Regions from separate parts of the Caloramator sp. E03 genome, predicted to be linked through region 1. Evidence: a T-box and tRNA genes for the amino acid it is inferred to sense, from the RefSeq annotation. Region 1 holds a T-box; the other holds one or more tRNA genes.

The links. A T-box is a leader RNA that pairs with one kind of tRNA and senses whether it is charged. The one in region 1 lies ahead of trpS (tryptophan--tRNA ligase), so its partner is inferred to be a tRNA-Trp.
Region 2: it has a tRNA-Trp gene. The T-box ahead of trpS (tryptophan--tRNA ligase) is inferred to sense a tRNA for this amino acid. The anticodon was not compared.

The regions. Positions count from the first base shown of each region.
Region 1 is NZ_CP040093.1:122,586-131,767, reverse strand. It holds gene FDN13_RS00665 (CotS family spore coat protein) at 1-870, shown strand, start outside; tRNA gene FDN13_RS00660 (tRNA-Phe) at 896-971, opposite strand; tRNA gene FDN13_RS00655 (tRNA-Ile) at 984-1,060, opposite strand; tRNA gene FDN13_RS00650 (tRNA-Glu) at 1,064-1,138, opposite strand; gene FDN13_RS00645 (MerR family transcriptional regulator) at 1,338-1,874, shown strand; gene FDN13_RS00640 (GNAT family N-acetyltransferase) at 1,891-2,745, shown strand; T-box leader at 2,780-2,979, shown strand; gene trpS (tryptophan--tRNA ligase) at 3,026-4,015, shown strand; gene FDN13_RS00630 (pyridoxal phosphate-dependent aminotransferase) at 4,044-5,243, opposite strand; gene FDN13_RS00625 (PLP-dependent aminotransferase family protein) at 5,337-6,518, opposite strand; gene FDN13_RS00620 (PrsW family glutamic-type intramembrane protease) at 6,715-7,377, shown strand; gene miaB (tRNA (N6-isopentenyl adenosine(37)-C2)-methylthiotransferase MiaB) at 7,504-8,844, shown strand; gene mutS (DNA mismatch repair protein MutS) at 8,960-9,182, shown strand, end outside.
Region 2 is NZ_CP040093.1:2,030,242-2,039,423, forward strand. It holds gene FDN13_RS09950 (hypothetical protein) at 1-685, shown strand, start outside; gene FDN13_RS09955 (SDR family oxidoreductase) at 794-1,486, shown strand; gene FDN13_RS09960 (methyl-accepting chemotaxis protein) at 2,096-3,844, shown strand; tRNA gene FDN13_RS09965 (tRNA-Trp) at 3,946-4,021, opposite strand; gene FDN13_RS09970 (hypothetical protein) at 4,080-4,364, opposite strand; gene FDN13_RS09975 (zinc ribbon domain-containing protein) at 4,416-4,790, opposite strand; gene FDN13_RS09980 (PD-(D/E)XK nuclease family protein) at 4,865-7,867, shown strand; gene FDN13_RS09985 (UvrD-helicase domain-containing protein) at 7,864-9,182, shown strand, end outside.

The DNA of each region.
Region 1 (9,182 bases):
ATAAAAAATTATCATTTAATTAAATATCTTAATAATAATGGATTTAATAATATAGCATCATTTATACTTACATCAGATGGCAAAGAATATGTTAAAACAAAAAAATCAATATATTACGTGACAGAATGGATTGAAGGTAGAGAATGCAATATATATGATATAGATGAGCTTAAAATGGCTATTAAATTGCTTGCTGAGTTCCATTTAAAATCAAAAGGTTTTTATTATAAAGAAATAAAAATAGAAAACAAGATAAAAAATTGGCCTTTAGAACTTAGAAAAAGAAAGCAAGATCTTTTAAAATTTAAAAAGATAATTGAAGATAAAAAAGTAAAAAGCATATTTGATATTCAATATTTTAATGCTATTGATGGAGCAATTAAATATATGGATATTTCAATTAAAATGCTTGATGAATCTAAATATTATGATTTACTTAAAAGAGCAAAGTACGAGAAAAGTATATGCCATGATAGTTTTTATTATCAAAATATTATAATAGATGATATTGGAAATGTATATTTAATTGATTTTGATAGTATAACCTATGATATTTGTGTTTACGATGTTGCAAAATTTATAAGAAGAATAATGCATAAAAGAATTTACTCATGGGATTTTAATAAAGCTCAAGAATTAATATTAGAATATTCAAAAGTAAATCCATTATCTTTGGAAGAATATGAAATAATGCTTGCCTTTATAATTTTTCCTCATAAGTTTTGGAAGTTAGGAATTAAAAGATATCATAAACATAAAAAGTGGGAAGATGAAAAATATTTAAAAAAGCTAAATCGAATTTTAAGATATATTGATATGCAGGATAAATTTATAGAGGACTTTATAAATTATTATGGTTTAAATAAATAAAAAAAGCAACTTTGAAAGTTGCTTTTGGTGGCCAGAGCCGGAATCGAACCAGCGACACGAGGATTTTCAGTCCACTGCTCTACCGACTGAGCTATCTGGCCGTATTAATTTAATGGTGGGCCTTCAGGGATTCGAACCCCGGACCGACCGGTTATGAGCCGGTTGCTCTAGCCAGCTGAGCTAAAGACCCAAGTGGTGACCCCTACGGGATTCGAACCCATGTTACCGCCGTGAAAGGGCGATGTCTTAACCACTTGACCAAGGGGCCACATTGTTATAATATATAGCTGACGAAATATAATATATCATGATATGAAGATATAGTCAATATGTTTTTTAATATTTTTTGTTATTCGACAATGGATTAACATATAATGTAAATATGTTGTATATTTTTGTATTTGATTACTCCACATATTTAGAAGGAAAATATTATATTTTAAAGAATATATATGTGGGGTGGTAATATGGGTGGAATAACGTATACATTTAAAGATGTTTGTGAAAAAACAGGATATAAGGCTTCGGTAATTAGATATTACGAAAAGGAATTCAATCTAAATATACCAAGGGATGTTAATGGCAGAAGGTTTTTCACTCAAAAAGAATTTGATAAATTAATTTTTATTAGACAACTTCAGCAGCAAGGTTATACTAACGGTCAAATTAAAAAAATATTAGAAGATAATAGATTTGAAGGATTACAGGAAATTGCAATAGCAAAGGATTTGACCTTTGATGGCAATGACGCTTCTTTACTTCCCTTAAGTCAGAACATAATAAAGATAATTAATGAAAAATTGCAGGAGATTAATTGTAATATAAATGAACTTAATAAAAACATTAGTAGCAAAGAAAGAGATGTACTTATCAGCGAAAATATGAAATTAAAAATGGAACTAAAGCAAAAATCTTATGAAATAATTGAACTGAAGGAAAAGCTAAAATATGAGAAAGAGCGCAAGAAAGGTTTTTTATCAAAAATATTTAAAAAAGATAAATAATTATGAAGGTGCCAAAATGCTTACAATTAATAATGCTAAAATTAAAGATATAATTTATATAAAGAGGATAATTAATAATGTATCACAAAACGCGAACTTTCACAGCGAATTTAATTCAAGCATTATAAAACATGTATTAAAAAAAACTTGCTTTTTAGTTTATGAAAATTATATATTACAATGCATATTATTTTTTCATAATGATTATGAAGTTTTTGTTATTCCAACAAACAAAACTTTTTCTTTTTTTAAGTTGCTTTATATTTTAAAAAATGATTTTAAAAATAACGAGTATAAATTAAAAATAAAATATAAAAAACTAAATATAAGCATGTATAAAAAATATTATAATATAAAAATAAAAGAAAACTATTTATATATGTATTTAGATATTTTGAGTAAAAATACGGAAATAGACTATAATAATAGTAATGATTTATTTGTAAGGAAAATGAAAATAGGTCATGAGGAAAACATTAGAGTAATGTTGCAAAATGACATTTTTTCAAAGGTTAAAGATAGAATAGAATTAACGTTAAATGAAGTAATTTATGAAGAAAATAGCAGTAAGTTTCTAAAAAATTTATGTTTTTTTATTGAATATAAAGGATCACCAATAGGATATGGGCAAATTATTAAGACACAGAATAGTTATTATCTTGTGAACTTTGGAATAGTACAAGAATTTCAAGGTAGAGGTTTTGGATATTATTTTTTAAATGAAATTATAAAAAGTTGCAAAGCAAACGGAATTGAAAAGTTATATCTTACTGTAGATAGTAATAATAAAAAGGCTATAAATTTGTATAAAAAATATGGTTTTGAGTTTTTATATGGAAGTGCTTCAATTATTTTAAAAAATAATAATTAATATTGCTTTAGTTTATTTTATATTATAAAATTATTTTAAAGCTATGATAGGAAATAGTAAGCATATCGACTTCGTAAAGCGAACCGGGTTTGGTGAGAGCCGGGACGAATAGAATGCTGAATGGGGCCTTGAGCTGCATCTGAATTAAGTAAGAATTGCCGTATTCCTGCGTTAAAGGTAAAGTGAGCATTATGCTAATTTGGGTGGTACCGCGGGTAACTTCTCGTCCCATTATGGATGAGGAGTTTTTTTATTATACATTTTAAGGAGGTTGTCTTATATGAAAGGAAGAATATTAACAGGTGATAGAACTACTGGAAAGCTTCATCTTGGACACTATTTTGGTAGCCTTCAAAACAGAGTAAAACTTCAACATGAATATGAAACTTTTATTATACTTGCTGATGTTCAAGCACTTACAACGCATTTTGAAAATCCGGGTATGTTATCAGAAAACCTTAGAAATGTAGCTATAGATTATCTATCGGTAGGTATAGATCCTGAGATTTCAACTATTTTTGTACAATCTTTAATTCCTGAAATTGCAGAACTTACCATATATTATTCAATGTTTGTTTCTGTAAATAGCTTAAGGCATAATCCAACTATAAAAACTGAAGCAAAAGAGAGAGGGTATGATGATTTAACTTATGGCTTCCTTGGATATCCAGTATCACAAGCTGCAGATATCAGTTTTTGCAAAGCTAACCTTGTGCCAGTTGGGGAGGACCAAGTTCCTCATATTGAAATGTGCAGAAAGATTGTTAGAAGGTTTAATGAGCTTTATGCACCTGTACTTGTTGAACCTGAAGCTTTAGTTGGAGATGTTCCAAGGCTTGTAGGGCTTGATGGAAAACTTAAGATGAGTAAAAGCTATGGTAATGCTATTTACCTTTCTGAAAGCTATGAGGAAATTATGAAAAAAGTTAGAAATGCAGTTACAGATCCAAATAGAATTAAAAAATCTGACCCCGGTAACCCAGATATTTGTACAGTTTTTTCATATCAAGGGATATTTAATAAAGAAGATAAGTGTAATATAGAAGAAATGTGCAAGGGTGGAAAGATAGGTTGTGTAGAATGTAAGAGAATACTTGGAGAAAAAATAAATGAGTTTATATCTCCTTTTAGAGAAAAAAGAGCATATTATGAATCTCATCCTAAAGTTGTAGATGAAATACTATTATCAGGGACTAACAGGGCAAGGGAAATAGCAAAAGAAACTATGCGTGAAGTTAGAGCTGCTATGAAAATAAACTATTTTGATTAAAGGCAGGGTATATACCCTGCCTAAAAAATTATTCTTTAGTATTTTTATATTCTTCAAGTCCGGCTTTTAAAATATTCATTGCCTTTTCTAAATCTTCACACTTTAAACAGTAAGATATTCTTACTTCATCAAGACCAAGGCCTTCCGTAGAATAAAAACCTGCTGCAGGTGCAAGCATTACAGTTTCATTGTTGACTGAAAAATCAGTTAATAACCATTTTACAAAGTCTTCAGCATCTTTTACTGGCAGTTTAGCAACAACATAGAATGCACCAGTTGGCTTTTGGCATACAACTCCAGGCATTTCCTTTAAAGCATTGAAAACAACATCCCTTCTTTTTTGATATTCTTTTTTAACTTCAAAGAAATATTCTTGGGGTGTATCTATAAGCTTTGCAGCACCTATCTGTTCAATAGTTGGAGTACAAAGTCTTGACTGACAAAGTTTTAAAATATTTGCAATAAGCTCTTTATTTTTACTTGCAACAAGACCAATCCTTGCACCACAAGCACTATATCTTTTTGATATACTATCTATTAAAATAACTCTTTTTTCTATTCCGGTAACCTTCATAAAGCTTGTGTATTCAAGGTTATCATAAACAAATTCCCTATAAACTTCATCAGCTATTATAAATAAATCATATTCTTTTGCTATTTCAGCAATAAGGTTAATTTCTTCTTTTGTATATACAACTCCAGTAGGATTACCAGGATTTGATAGAAGTATTGCTCTTGTTTTATCATTTATGTGTTTTACAATTTCAGATTTAGGTGGTAAATGGAAACCTTCTTCAGCTTTTGTGAGAAAGGAGGATACATTAACACCTGCGATTTGAGCAAAACCATTGTAATTAGTATAAAATGGCTCGGGTATTAAAACGTTGTCGCCATAATCACAAACACCCATTAAAGCAAATAAAATTGCTTCACTTCCACCATTTGTTACCATTATCTCATCACTTTCAAAATGGATGTCCCATTTTTTATAGTATTTTATAAAACTATCGATTAGTTCAGATATACCATGGGAATCACTATATTTTAATACTGGTTCATTAAAATTTTTTATTGCTTCATAGAAAACTTCAGGAGTATGTATGTCTGGTTGTCCTATGTTTAAATGATATACTTTTTTCCCTTCTTTTTTAGCATTGTCAGCTAAAGGAGCAAGCTTTCGAATTGGTGAGGCCTGCAGGTTTAATATTCTTTGGGATAATTTAGCCATATTAATAAACCTCCTTTAATTTATTATTTTCTTAATTTTACAAATCACCCACCTAAAAAGGTGGGTGATCATATTAAAAGTGGTCTTATTTAATTATAGACTTCTTAAAACTTTTCCAAGCCTTTTAATACCTTCAACTATCTTTTCCTCAGTCATATTTGAAAAATTAAGCCTAAAATGATTTGCATGACCTCCATTTGGGAAAAAGGAACCACCAGGTACAAAGGCAACATTTTCTTTTAAGCATATTTCAAGTATTTTAGCAGCATCTAATCCTTCAGGGAGAGTAACCCATGTAAATAATCCACCCTTAGGATGAGTGAAGGTACAGCTCTTTGGAAATTCCTTTTCCATAGTTTCAAGCATAAGATCTCGTCTCTTCTTATATACTTGTTTTATTTTATTAACGTGTTCATTTAAATCATAATTTTGCATGAATATTGCAGCTTCTCTTTGTGACATTGAGTTTGTTTGAAGATCTGCTCCTTGCTTTACTATTATATACTTTGATAGTATCTCATGGTCTGCACATACCCAACCAATTCTAAGACCAGGACAGAATGTTTTTGAGAAAGTTCCAAGGTAAACAACCAAGCCTTTCTTATCAAAACTTTTAATTGAAGGTAAAACTTCACCTTCATATATTAATTCTCCATAAGGGTTATCTTCTATTATTGGAATGTTATATTTCTCAGCAAGTTCAACCATTCTTTTTCTTCTATCTACAGAAAGGGTTTTACCGGTTGGATTTTGGAAATCAGGTATAGTGTATATGAATTTAGCATTAGGATACTTTTCTAATGCTTTTTCAAGTTCCTCCATTATCATTCCATCATCGTCCATTGGAATTTCAACAAACTTAGGTTCATAAGCCTTAAATGCATTAATTGCACCTAAGTAACTTGGACTTTCACAGATAACTATATCATCTTTATCAAGAAAAATTCTTCCTGTAAAGTCAAGACCTTGCTGTGAGCCACTTGTGATTAGGATATTACTTTCATCAACTTTTACACCAGAAACTATCATTCTTTGTTCAGCAATTATTTTTCTTAGGGGCTTATATCCTTCAGTAGGACCATATTGAAGAGCAAATTTTCCTTCATCTTCAAGTACTTTTTTTGTAACAAATTCCATTTCCTTTATAGGGAATAGTTCAGGAGCTGGCATACCTCCTGCAAATGAAATTATCTCAGGCATTTCTGCAAGTTTTAAAAGCTCACGAATTTCAGAAGCCTTGAGATTGTTCATTCTGTTAGCTAGTCTAAACGCCATAAAATAAAACACCTCCAAATAAAATTAATTTAAAATAAATTTTAAGGTAAAAATAAAATAAATAATGATTTGATATAAATTTTTATTTTTAGTCAAAATCTACATTTACATTATAGCAAATTAACAGTTATATAACAATAATTGATTATAATATTCTGTAATATGAAACATATAATTAATAAGTTGAGGTGATTTTATGTTTAAAATGATTGCTTTGGCTCTTGCACCATCAATTGCATTATTAGTTTTTATCTATCAAAAGGATAGATACGATAGGGAACCAGCTCCCCTTTTAACAAAACTATTTATATATGGTATACTTTCTGTTTTCCCGGTATACATTATTGAAAGATTTCTATCAGGTTTATCAAATTATGATAATGCTTTTTTTCAGGCATTTATAGTTGCTGGCTTAACGGAAGAATATTTCAAATACTATATAATTCTGAAAACTGCTTTTAACAACAAATTCTACAACGAAAAACTTGATGGAATTGTATATAGTGTTTTTACATCTCTTGGTTTTGCAACAGCAGAAAACATTTTATATGTCTTTAATGTTAAAGCTAATTATTTATATACGGGTATTGCAAGAGCACTTTTATCTGTTCCTGCTCACATGCTATTTGCTATAACTATGGGATATTATATATCCCTATATAAATATTCAAAGTATAAAAGTGAGTATATCTATAAGGCGCTTTTTATACCTGTAATTTTACATGGAATATATGACTATATTCTTTTTTCAAGAATATATAATTATTTTGTATTATTAATAGTATTTGTAATATATCTTTGGTATATAAATTTATCTAAACTTAATAAATATGTTTTAGAATCGAAAAATAGAGAGTGAATAAACATAAATATATTTATGTAAACTAAACTAATAATAATATATAATTTACAAAATAAAACAAGATTGTGTATAATAAATATGTTGAAATATTATATTGTAGAAGGGTTGATTAACTTGGAAAAAATTCATAAGAACAAGTCATATTTCATAGAAACCTATGGATGTCAGATGAATGAAGAAGATTCTGAAAAACTCGCTGGCTTATTAAAAGGCCTTGGATATACTAATACACAGGATGTTAACTTGGCAGATGTTATTATATTTAATACATGCTGTGTTAGAGAGCATGCAGAGCTTAAAGTTTACGGTAATGTTGGGAGGCTAAAAAAACTAAAGGAAAAAAGACCTGAAATTATAATAGCTGTATGCGGGTGTATGATGCAACAAAAAGGAGTACCTGAAATTATAATGAAAAAGTTTCCTTTTGTTGATATTGTTTTCGGAACCCATAATATACATAGATTTCCTGAATTGCTTCAAAATGCACTTCAAAGTAATTCAACAATAATTGAAGTATGGAATGAAGAAGGGGAAATTATAGAGGGTATTAATATTGAACGCCAAAGCAGTATTAAAGCCTTTGTAACGATAATGTATGGTTGTAATAATTTTTGTACTTACTGTATTGTACCTTATACAAGAGGACGCGAAAGGAGCAGAAAGCCTGAGGCAATAATAAATGAAATAAAGGATCTTGCTAATAAAGGATATAAAGAAATAACTCTTCTTGGTCAAAATGTTAACTCTTATGGTAAAGATCTTGAGGATATGAGTTTTTCAAAGCTATTAAGAATGGTAAATGAAGTAGAAGGAATTGAAAGAATTAGATTCATGACATCCCACCCTAAGGATTTAACTGATGATGTTATAGAAGCAATAAGAGATTGTGAAAAAATTTGTGAACATATACATTTACCTGTACAGTCAGGTAGTACAAATATACTAAAAAAGATGAACAGAAAATACTCAAAGGAACAATATCTTGAACTTGTTGATAAGATAAAGAAAAATATAAAAGGTGTAGCATTGACAACTGATATTATTGTTGGGTTCCCTGGAGAAACGGAAGAGGATTTTAAAGAAACACTTGATCTTGTATCAAAGGTTGAATATGATTCTGCTTTTACTTTTATTTACTCAAAAAGGAAGGGTACCCCAGCTGCTGAATATGAAGATCAAATACCTGATGATGTAAAACACGAAAGATTTAACAGACTTGTTGAACTTGTTAATAGAATCTGTGAAAGAAAGAATATGGAATATAAAGATAAAATAGTTGAAGTTTTAGTCGAAGGTCCAAGTAAAACTGATAAGACAAAAATTACTGGAAGAACAAGAACAGGAAAACTTGTTCATTTTACAGCTCCAAATATTAATATTTCTGAAGGTGAACTTGTAAACGTTAAAATAACAGAACCTCAAAACTTTATATTATTTGGTGAGTTTGAAAACAAAATAAGATAGGGAGGGTATCTCCCTTTTTTTCTTACGTATATTAAAAATGTATTATATAATTATATTTAATTGAGTATTATTTTTATGTCCTTAAAAGGAGGAATGAATTTTGGCTTTAACACCAATGATGATGCAATATCTTGAAATTAAAAAGCAGTGTGAAGATTGTATACTTTTCTTTAGGCTTGGAGATTTTTATGAAATGTTTTTTGAAGATGCTGAGATTGCATCAAAGGAGCTTGAAATCGCGTTAACAGGAAGAGACTGTGGACTTGATAAAAGAGCACCAATGTGTGGGGTTCCTTATCATTCTGCAGATGCATATATTTCAAAGCTTATTCAAAAAG
Region 2 (9,182 bases), 1.1 Mb from region 1:
TAAATACCTTGGGAAGATAGTTTCAGCCGATGCCCTTATTGATTTTAACGCTACAAAGGAGCTAAAGACAAAGAAATATGATTTTAAAACAAAACTTACAAAGGGCTGGGATATTTATAATAAAAACAGTGATTATTTTGGTTTTGATTATAAATATATGTATATGCCTGAAGAATACTATTATTATGATGATAATGTAAGTAACATTGAATATGTAAGTGCCTTTGAACCTGCAAGTAATATAAGTGTAAACATGACAGCAGGACTTAATGCAAATCCAATTGATGATATAGTTTCTGATAATGTTAGTGGCTATTTAAGGGACAGCGATATTGCAATAGGAGTTGCAAAAATAAAAATACAGTCAGCAGAATACAACGGAGCACAAATATTTAAAATTTCAAAGGAATACGATATTAAGGAAATAAATGATTTTGTAAACAGCGATCCTACAAAGATTTATAATCTTGATAGAACAAGTAATATATATCAGTATATAGTAAAAATTGGTAAGGACACATTTACACAGACCGTTAAAATCCCTGTTTCAAGGACTTCAGATAAAAACATGCAAAAGATAAAAAGTATATGGGAAAGCACAACGATAAACAAGATTAACTATAGTACATTATCCTTAAACTTTATAGACAGAAAACTTTCAGAGTTTGATAAGATGAATAAATAAGAAAAGGAGCACAAGGGTGCTCCTTTTAAAATGCTATTTATGGTGATATAATACGGCTAGATGGGAGATTATAAAAGTTCTTGCACATTTTTTATTTTGGAGGATATTATGAAAACAGCTTTAATAACAGGAGCATCATCGGGAATAGGTCTTGAAATAAGTAAAACTTTAATTGAATTAGGTTTTAAAGTTTATGGATTTGGGAGAAATTTTGATGAGAATAAACTAAAGGATGATAATTTTATTCCTGTAATTTGTGATTTGATGAATACTGATAATTTGATACGAATTATAAAGGATATAAAAAGCAAGGAAGAGATATATGTTTTAGTAAATAATGCAGGGGTTGGATATTTTGGTCCTCATGAAGAGTTAAACAGCAGAAAGATACACGAGATGGTTATGGTAAATTTGGAAGTGCCTTTAATATTAACTCAGCAGCTTCTTAGAGATTTAAAGAAGAATGAGGGATATATTATAAATATTTCATCGGTTACAGCAAAAAAGATAAGCATATACGGGTGTGCCTATGCAGCTACCAAGGCAGGGCTTTCTCATTTTGCAGAAAGCTTATTTGAAGAAGTTAGAAAATATGGAGTTAAGGTTGTAACTATACATCCTGACATTACTAAAACTAACTTTTATAGGAAAGCAAATTTTAAAGAAGGAGAAACTGAAGATACATATATATATCCATCAGAAATTGCTTATGCTGTTAAAATGGTTTTGACTCAAAGGGAAGGCTTAGTATTAAATGATATTACCATAAAACCTCAAAGACACAGGATAAGCAGAAAATAGGAATCTCCAGCTAAAAAATAGGAGAGAGTTTATTTTTGAGGCTGAAGGGATATTGTTATTACGGCCTGGTAGCCCTTCATTTCGATGGTTTTACCTATATCTGTATGTAAAGCTGCTCTTTGTTCAGAAAGAGGTAAGACTATCTTCTGTTTTAGTATCCATCGGTATCTTTGCATCCTGTAAAACTCTATTCTAAAATGCTATGACTTTTTTAACTTCATCCTTGCAAAAAGCTGTAAGAACATATCCACAATCAAGTTCAGCTACTATATTATAGCTTGTAAAAATAGAAGAAAAAAAATAATGGAAATGCTTATGAATTTTTTTACTATAGAAAAACTTTCGTTATATTTATTCCTTTTGATTCAGATTATTTTATGACTCAGAGAATGAATATAGATCAATCAAACAAGTTAAATATTTTATAGTTATTTTTTTAAATGTATTATCCACATTTTAACTTAATTACTAAAAAGTATTATTTTTATCCATTTGTTGTTGAAAATTTATTGAATATTATAAATTTTTCATAATAATTCCGATAATTATATATAAAGAAATTGTTAACGTATTTGTTAGCGGAATTTTATATAGAATGGGGGATAGGTTATGAAGAAAGATTTATTTTCATCTAAAAAAACTAAATTAACTAGAAAGGAATCATTTAGATTATCTGATTTATTTAAAGCTTCTTTAAGGATTAAGCTGATTGCAGGGTTTGTTTCTATTGTTATTTTAATGGGTGCAACTGCAGCAGGTTCTTATTTTACATTAACAAGTAAGATAAAGGAACTTAACAGAATGATTGAAACTACTGTCTACATTAATCAGCTGTCTGACATATCATCTGTGGTTCCTCAGGTAGTTTATAACTACTTTATGGATAGAAAGGTTGAAAATGAGAAAAAAGCCTTTGAAGCAATAGAAAAGCTTAAAAATGAGCTTAAAGTATTAGATGGTTACATAAAAGATGATGAAGGTAGGAAGATACTTTATACTTTAGGAAAGATGCTTGAATCTTATGAAGAGCAAGTGAATAAATCCTTCAGTAGTATAAAAGAAAATAAATTCAGTGAGGCGCTTAAGGCAAATGAAGAAGTAAAAAAGATAGATGGATTTTTAAAAAATCAATTTCAAGTACTTATATCAACGGAGTTAAAAAATCAGCATACTTTAAAAAAAGAACTTGATAAAACTATTTCCTATACTGGTGGTATACTTATTGGTGCAATAATATTATTTGGTCTTATAAGCATTTTTGTAGCAATTTTTCTCTCATATAATATTACAAATGCAATTTCAAAGGTTGCAAATTCTGCAAAGAATATAGCAGATGGTAATTTAGGTGTTGAAAAAATTAATGTGAAATCAAAAGATGAGATATATGTTCTTGCTGAGGCGTTTAATAAAATGAACGAGAATTTAAGGGAACTTATTGGTGAAATAAGTAAAGAGAGTGATGAGCTTACAAGATGTGCTGAATTGTTAAAAGGAAATACAAATCAGAGCTCAAAGGTAAATGAACAAATTGCATCTTCTATGCAACAGGTTTCCGATGGTATAGAAAAACTTGATAATGAATGCCGTAATGCTGCAGAAGCAATAGAAAGGTTAAGAGATGGAGTTTCCAAGGTATATAAAGATTCAAATGGTGTTTTAAAATCCTCTGAAAATGCTTCAAAAGCAGCAAATCTTGGTAACGAAAAAATGAATGGACTTATAAATCAGATAATGGTAATTGAAAATAAAATATCATATACAAAGACAATAACGGATACTTTAAAACAAAGATCAAGCAATATAGAAAATGTTCTTGGAACCATATCAGAGGTTGCATCTCAGACAAACCTTCTTGCACTTAATGCAGCAATAGAGGCAGCCCGTGCAGGAGAGGCAGGGCGTGGTTTTGCTGTTGTGGCAGATGAAGTTAGGAAGCTTGCTGAAAGTACATTAGAGGCAGCAAAAGAGATAACTTCAATTTTAAAAGAAATTCAAAACGAAGCTGAGCAGGTTGCTGATAATATGGTTTCAGGAGTTAATGAGGTTAAATCAGGAAGGGCTTATGCTGAAGATGCTATGAAAGCCTTTGTAGATATTGTTTCAACTAATGATGATGTACATAAAAAGGTTACAGATATTAATGGACAAATGGAGGACATGGCTAAAGCAGTTGAAAAAGTAAATGAGCTTAGTAACTTAATAATTAAAACTGTAAATATTTCCTTAACTGAAACACAAGAAGTTGCAACTGCAGTGGAAGAACAGACAGCAGGTCAGGAAGAAATACTATCATCAGCAACAATGCTTTCAAATATGGCGGAAAATCTAAAAAGAATGGTGGACAGGTTTGTATTATAAAGTATAAAGGACAAAATATTATAGGTTTTAAAATTTAAAAAGCTCTGGCTTAAACCAGAGCTTAATTTTATCCGTTTTCTGTCCGTTTTAAAAAATAAAAATGGCAGGGGCAGAAGGAATCGAACCCTCAACCAACGGTTTTGGAGACCGCTACTCTACCAATTGAGCTATACCCCTGCGACAAGGTATATTATATAATATATTTCGAAAAAATGCAATACCCTTTCGTAAAGAGTTAATTGTTTGCTTTATCTATTACTTTCATAGCTTCATCAAAGAGCTCTTGAATTAGAAGTTTAAAAGTGTCTTTAGTAATTACTGTTCTTATTATTTTAGGCAGGTTGTCGTATTGGTTTACTACCCATTCAAATTTGTCTTTTCCTTCAGAGATTGCAAGCTCTTCAGCCCTTTTTTCAATATAGAGCATAAGCTCTAAGGCTATTTTTTTAGCAGCTGATTTGTTTATAAAGTAGTAAACTAATAATATTACAACTACAGATAAAATACCCCAATATCCCATATTATCGCCTCCCTAATAGACATAATATGAGATAAGTTTTTTAAAGGTTAATCATCTTAACTTAGTTCCACAAAATGGACAGTACATGAAATTTAAATCGACTTCTCTTTTGCAGTTTGGGCAAAGGTTATATGAATATTCATTGTATAAAGGTTTTAAGTCATCATCATTAAGGGGTATATCCATTCCCCTTTCAAGTTGTTCTCCTTTTTCCGGTAATATTTCAAAGGCTGAATTGCAGCATCTTGATATTAAAAAATATCTTTTACTCCATTTTATAATAGGTATAAAGAAAAAGTGAAAAAGGTTATATGTTTTTATTAGCCTATAAGAAGTTAAAGAGCCACAGCCTTTACATATAACGTTTTGAACATCTTTTATTTCTTCTTGTTTTGTTTCTATTCCAAAAATTCCAATAAAAAACATACGCATCCCTCCTTCTAATATTATATCATTTTATATGATAAAATTAAGATAAGTAAAGATTTGGAGGTACCGCTATGAAAGAGATATATTTTAATAAATTATTAGAGGAATCAAGGGAATACCTTATAGAAGAATGTATTAAAATATTAAACTCTGGGAAAAAAGTAATATACATTGCTCCTTCAAGGGAAGCTATATTTGATGTTAGAAATAGGCTTATTAAAAAATACGGTGGAATAATGAATACCTTTGTCGGAGGATTTGATGATCTTGAATGGGAGATTTCAAAAAATTATATAGATTTTTCAAGGGTTATAGATGAGTCTGCGATATTTATTATATTAGAAAATATTTGTAAAAGGTACCATGATTCTTTTATATTTTTCTCAAAGGTTTTAAATAAGGAAGGTTTTATACAGTCTGCTTATAATATTATAAAGCGATTAAAAAGATTCAATATAACTGTAAATGGTTTTAAAAATATATTAGATGAAATTAATAATAAGGAAGAAAATAAAATACTTTATAAAAAATGCTATGATATATACACTCTTTATAATTTATATCAGCAAAGTTTAAAAGAGCTTGATTATTACGATGTAGATGATATTTCTTTTATAGCAGCAGAAAGTGCTTTAAAGTACGAAGGATTTAAAGATGTTGGAATCTTTATTATAGATGGATATATATATATAGATCCAATAAACATTGAGCTTATAAAAAATATCACTGATAAAAATAATAGTATAAGGTATATCTGCAACATTCCTTTTAAAACAAAGGCCAATGAAGATTTTATAAAAAGGGAAATTATAAATAATCTTACTAAATTGCAGTTTGAAATTATTGATACAAAATTTAATAAGGTTTTAATTTCTAAAGGAATAGAAGAAATATCTTTAAACATTTTTAATAATCATAATAAGTTTATAGATAAAATAGATGAAATAAGAATTATTAATGCACCTTGTATTGAAGATGAAGTTAGACAAGTATCAAGAATAGTCAAAGAATTAGTTGTAAATAATTCTATTCAACCTTCGAATATTGCATTAGTTACAAATTCAAGGGATGAATATGAAGGTGCTATATTGGATATATTTAACGAAATGGGTATTCCAGTAAACTGTGGATATCATATTAATCTTACTATGCATCCATTTTTTAGAGAGTTAATTTCTTTACTAAAGCAAAAAAACCAAGAATTAGAAGATATAAATCTTGATAATTTCTATTTTTCAAAGGAAGAGGCAGAAAATATTTTATGTAGATTAAAATCTGTTCCAAATAATAATAGCATAAGTAATTATTTAGATGTATTAGAAGAAATAATCAAAAGTATAGATTATAAAACAAGGCTTAAAGCATTTTATGGGGATAGGAAAATAGACTCTGATGTTTATATTAGAGATATAAAGGCTTATGTTTCAATAATAAGCTTCATTAAAAAGATTAAAAATTTATATAATACCTTAAAATTCCAAGATATAATAATCAGCTATGATGATTTTTTAAAATATATTAAGGCCGCCGCAATTAATGAAACCATAACTATTAAAAGACCGGATGCTATGGGTGTTAAGATATTAGATCCTGATCTTTTAAGGGCTGTAAGGTACGATTTTGTATTTATTTTAGGATTAAACGACGGTATTTATCCAAAGCCTTCTGCAAAAGGAGGAATATTTACAATTGAAGAGAGGGAGATATTAAAAAAATATGGACTTTATATTAATTGCCACTCATTTGAACTTGAAAGGGAAAAGATAAGGTTTGTATTAACATGCTCCTGTGCTGAAAAGGGACTGTATTTAAGCTATAGAACGGCAGATGAAGATGGCTCTTATATGATAAAGTCATCTTTTCTTGAGGAAATAGAAGGAATGCTAACAAAAGAAGCACTTTTAAATATATCTTCAGATAAGAGGTATATGAGAGATAGGTTTAATGTGTCACTTGACAAGATTTATAGCAATAAAGAGGCAAAAGCAGCAATTCAAATTCTAAAGTGGCAAAGTATTATTGAAAACGTTCAGGATTTATTTGAAGAATTTAATGAAGAATTATGGTATAACGATTATAGCACGAGGGTAGAAAGGCAAAGGTATATAGACAGTAATTTAAATATATTCAACGGTACAGTAAAGGTTCCCATTAAACAGAACCATAAGGACTATCTATTTAGTGCATCTCAGATTAATAATTTTGTAAAATGTCCTTTTAAGTATTTTATAGAAAATGTATTAGGTATTAGAATATCTGATGATGAATATAATCCTAAAAGCATTGGCCTTATATATCATAGAATATTAAAAGCCTATTATGAAAGCAGTACAGATATCTACACATTTAACGAAGGGCTTTTAAAGGATTGCATAGACAAAGTAATAGATAATACATCATATTTAAATATTGAAAAAATTTTAATGGATGCAAAGAAAGAAGAAATAGAAAATGTTTTATGCGATTTTCTAAAAAAAGATGCTGAGTATCTTAATAACTATAAAAAAGCAACAAATTGTTTTTTAAAGCCTATATATTTTGAAAAAAACTTCAAGGAATATGAGGCTTTGAAACCATTTAATGTTGTTGCTAATGTAGATAGGGTTGATGTTGAATTTGATAAAGATAAACCGACAGGGAGATTTATAGTATATGATTATAAGAAGAGTTCTGTACCAGATATTAAAAATATATTATGCGGAGAAGATTTTCAGCTTGGTATATATTATTACTGTGTTTTAAACTTTTTAACTAAAGAATTTGGTATTTCTAATCCAGAATGTGTGGGGCTTATATATTATAGTATTGAAGATAAAAAAAGGGATGGATTAATAGTAGAGGAATATAAAAAGGCAATAAATAGCAGAAAGAAAGATACAGTTTCAAAGGAAAACTTTAAATATATTCTTGATTTCATAAAAGACCAGGCGATTATAATTATTGAAAAAATAACAAAAAAGGAATTTAAAATGCCAATAGCTTGTCCGGAGAATGCTTATGAATTTAAGTGTGGTTATAAAGGAATTTGTAGGTATGAAAATTTTAAAGATGCTATGATGGAGGTGTCAAAATGATTGAAAAGGATATTTTAGATCAGTATGAAGTTAATGAAGAACAGTTTTATGCAATAGATATAACAAAAAATATTGCTGTTAATGCAGGAGCTGGCTCTGGCAAAACAAGAGTTTTAACTGCAAGGTATTTAAGGCTTTTAAAGGAAGGTGCTGCTGATAGTGTTGATAATATTGTTGCAATAACTTTTACAGAGAAAGCTGCCCTTGAAATGAAAGAGAGGATTAGAAAGCTTATTGATATAGAAATACAAAAAAGCAGCGATATTAATTTAAAAAATAAATGGAAAAAAATCAAAGAGGATATGGAAAACTCTCATATAAGCACCATACACAGCTTTTGTGACGGTATAATAAGGGAAAATTACAATTTGTTAGGAATTGATCCTAATTACTCGATTATTGAAGATGTGGACAAGGGAACTGTTTTAGATAGGATAACTATAGAAGCTATAAATGATATTATATATGATGAAAATTTTTCTGAGGCTTTAAAATATCTTATAGAACTTTATGATACAGATTTTATAGTAGCAGGAGGATTAAAAGATTGCCTTTTATCCTGCTATTTTAAGATAAAAGAATGTGGATATGATATTGAAAAGGCAAAGGAAATAAGCAAAGATGTTTTAAATGATTTTCCAGGGGTAGATTCTATAAAGGACAAAATAAGTACTCTTCAACAAACTATATTTGCTATGATACAAAAAATACATGAAAGTTATGAAAAGTTTAAATTGGAGGAAGGCTATCTTGACTTTAATGACCTTGAAATATACGCTTTGAAACTTCTAAGGAATAAGGAAGTATCCTTATACTATAAAAAAAGGTTTAAGTATTTTCTTGTTGATGAATTTCAAGATATCAATGAAATACAAAAGAATATTATATATAACCTTGTATGTGATGATAATAATATCGAAGAAAGGAAAATTTTTATAGTAGGAGATCATAAGCAGTCTATATATGGATTTAGAGGAACAGATTATAAAATATTTAAGGAAGTTAGTGAAAAAATAAAAAAGAACGGTGAAGAAAGGTTTCTTTCTACATGCTTTAGAAGTCAGCCTAATATTATAAATGCTGTAAATGAGATATTTGTTCATCTATTAACTCCTTATGAAAGCTTAAAACCTTCAGATGAAAACAAAAATATAGAAGGTAAAAAGGTTGAACTTATATCTTACATTAAGCAGGGCTCAAAATGCGATGATTATTGGAAGGATAACAAGGAACTTTTGAAAAAAGGAAGTAAAGAGCAGGTTTTAGAATTTCTTCAAAATTTAATTGATAATACTAAAGGTGAGCTAAAATTTGA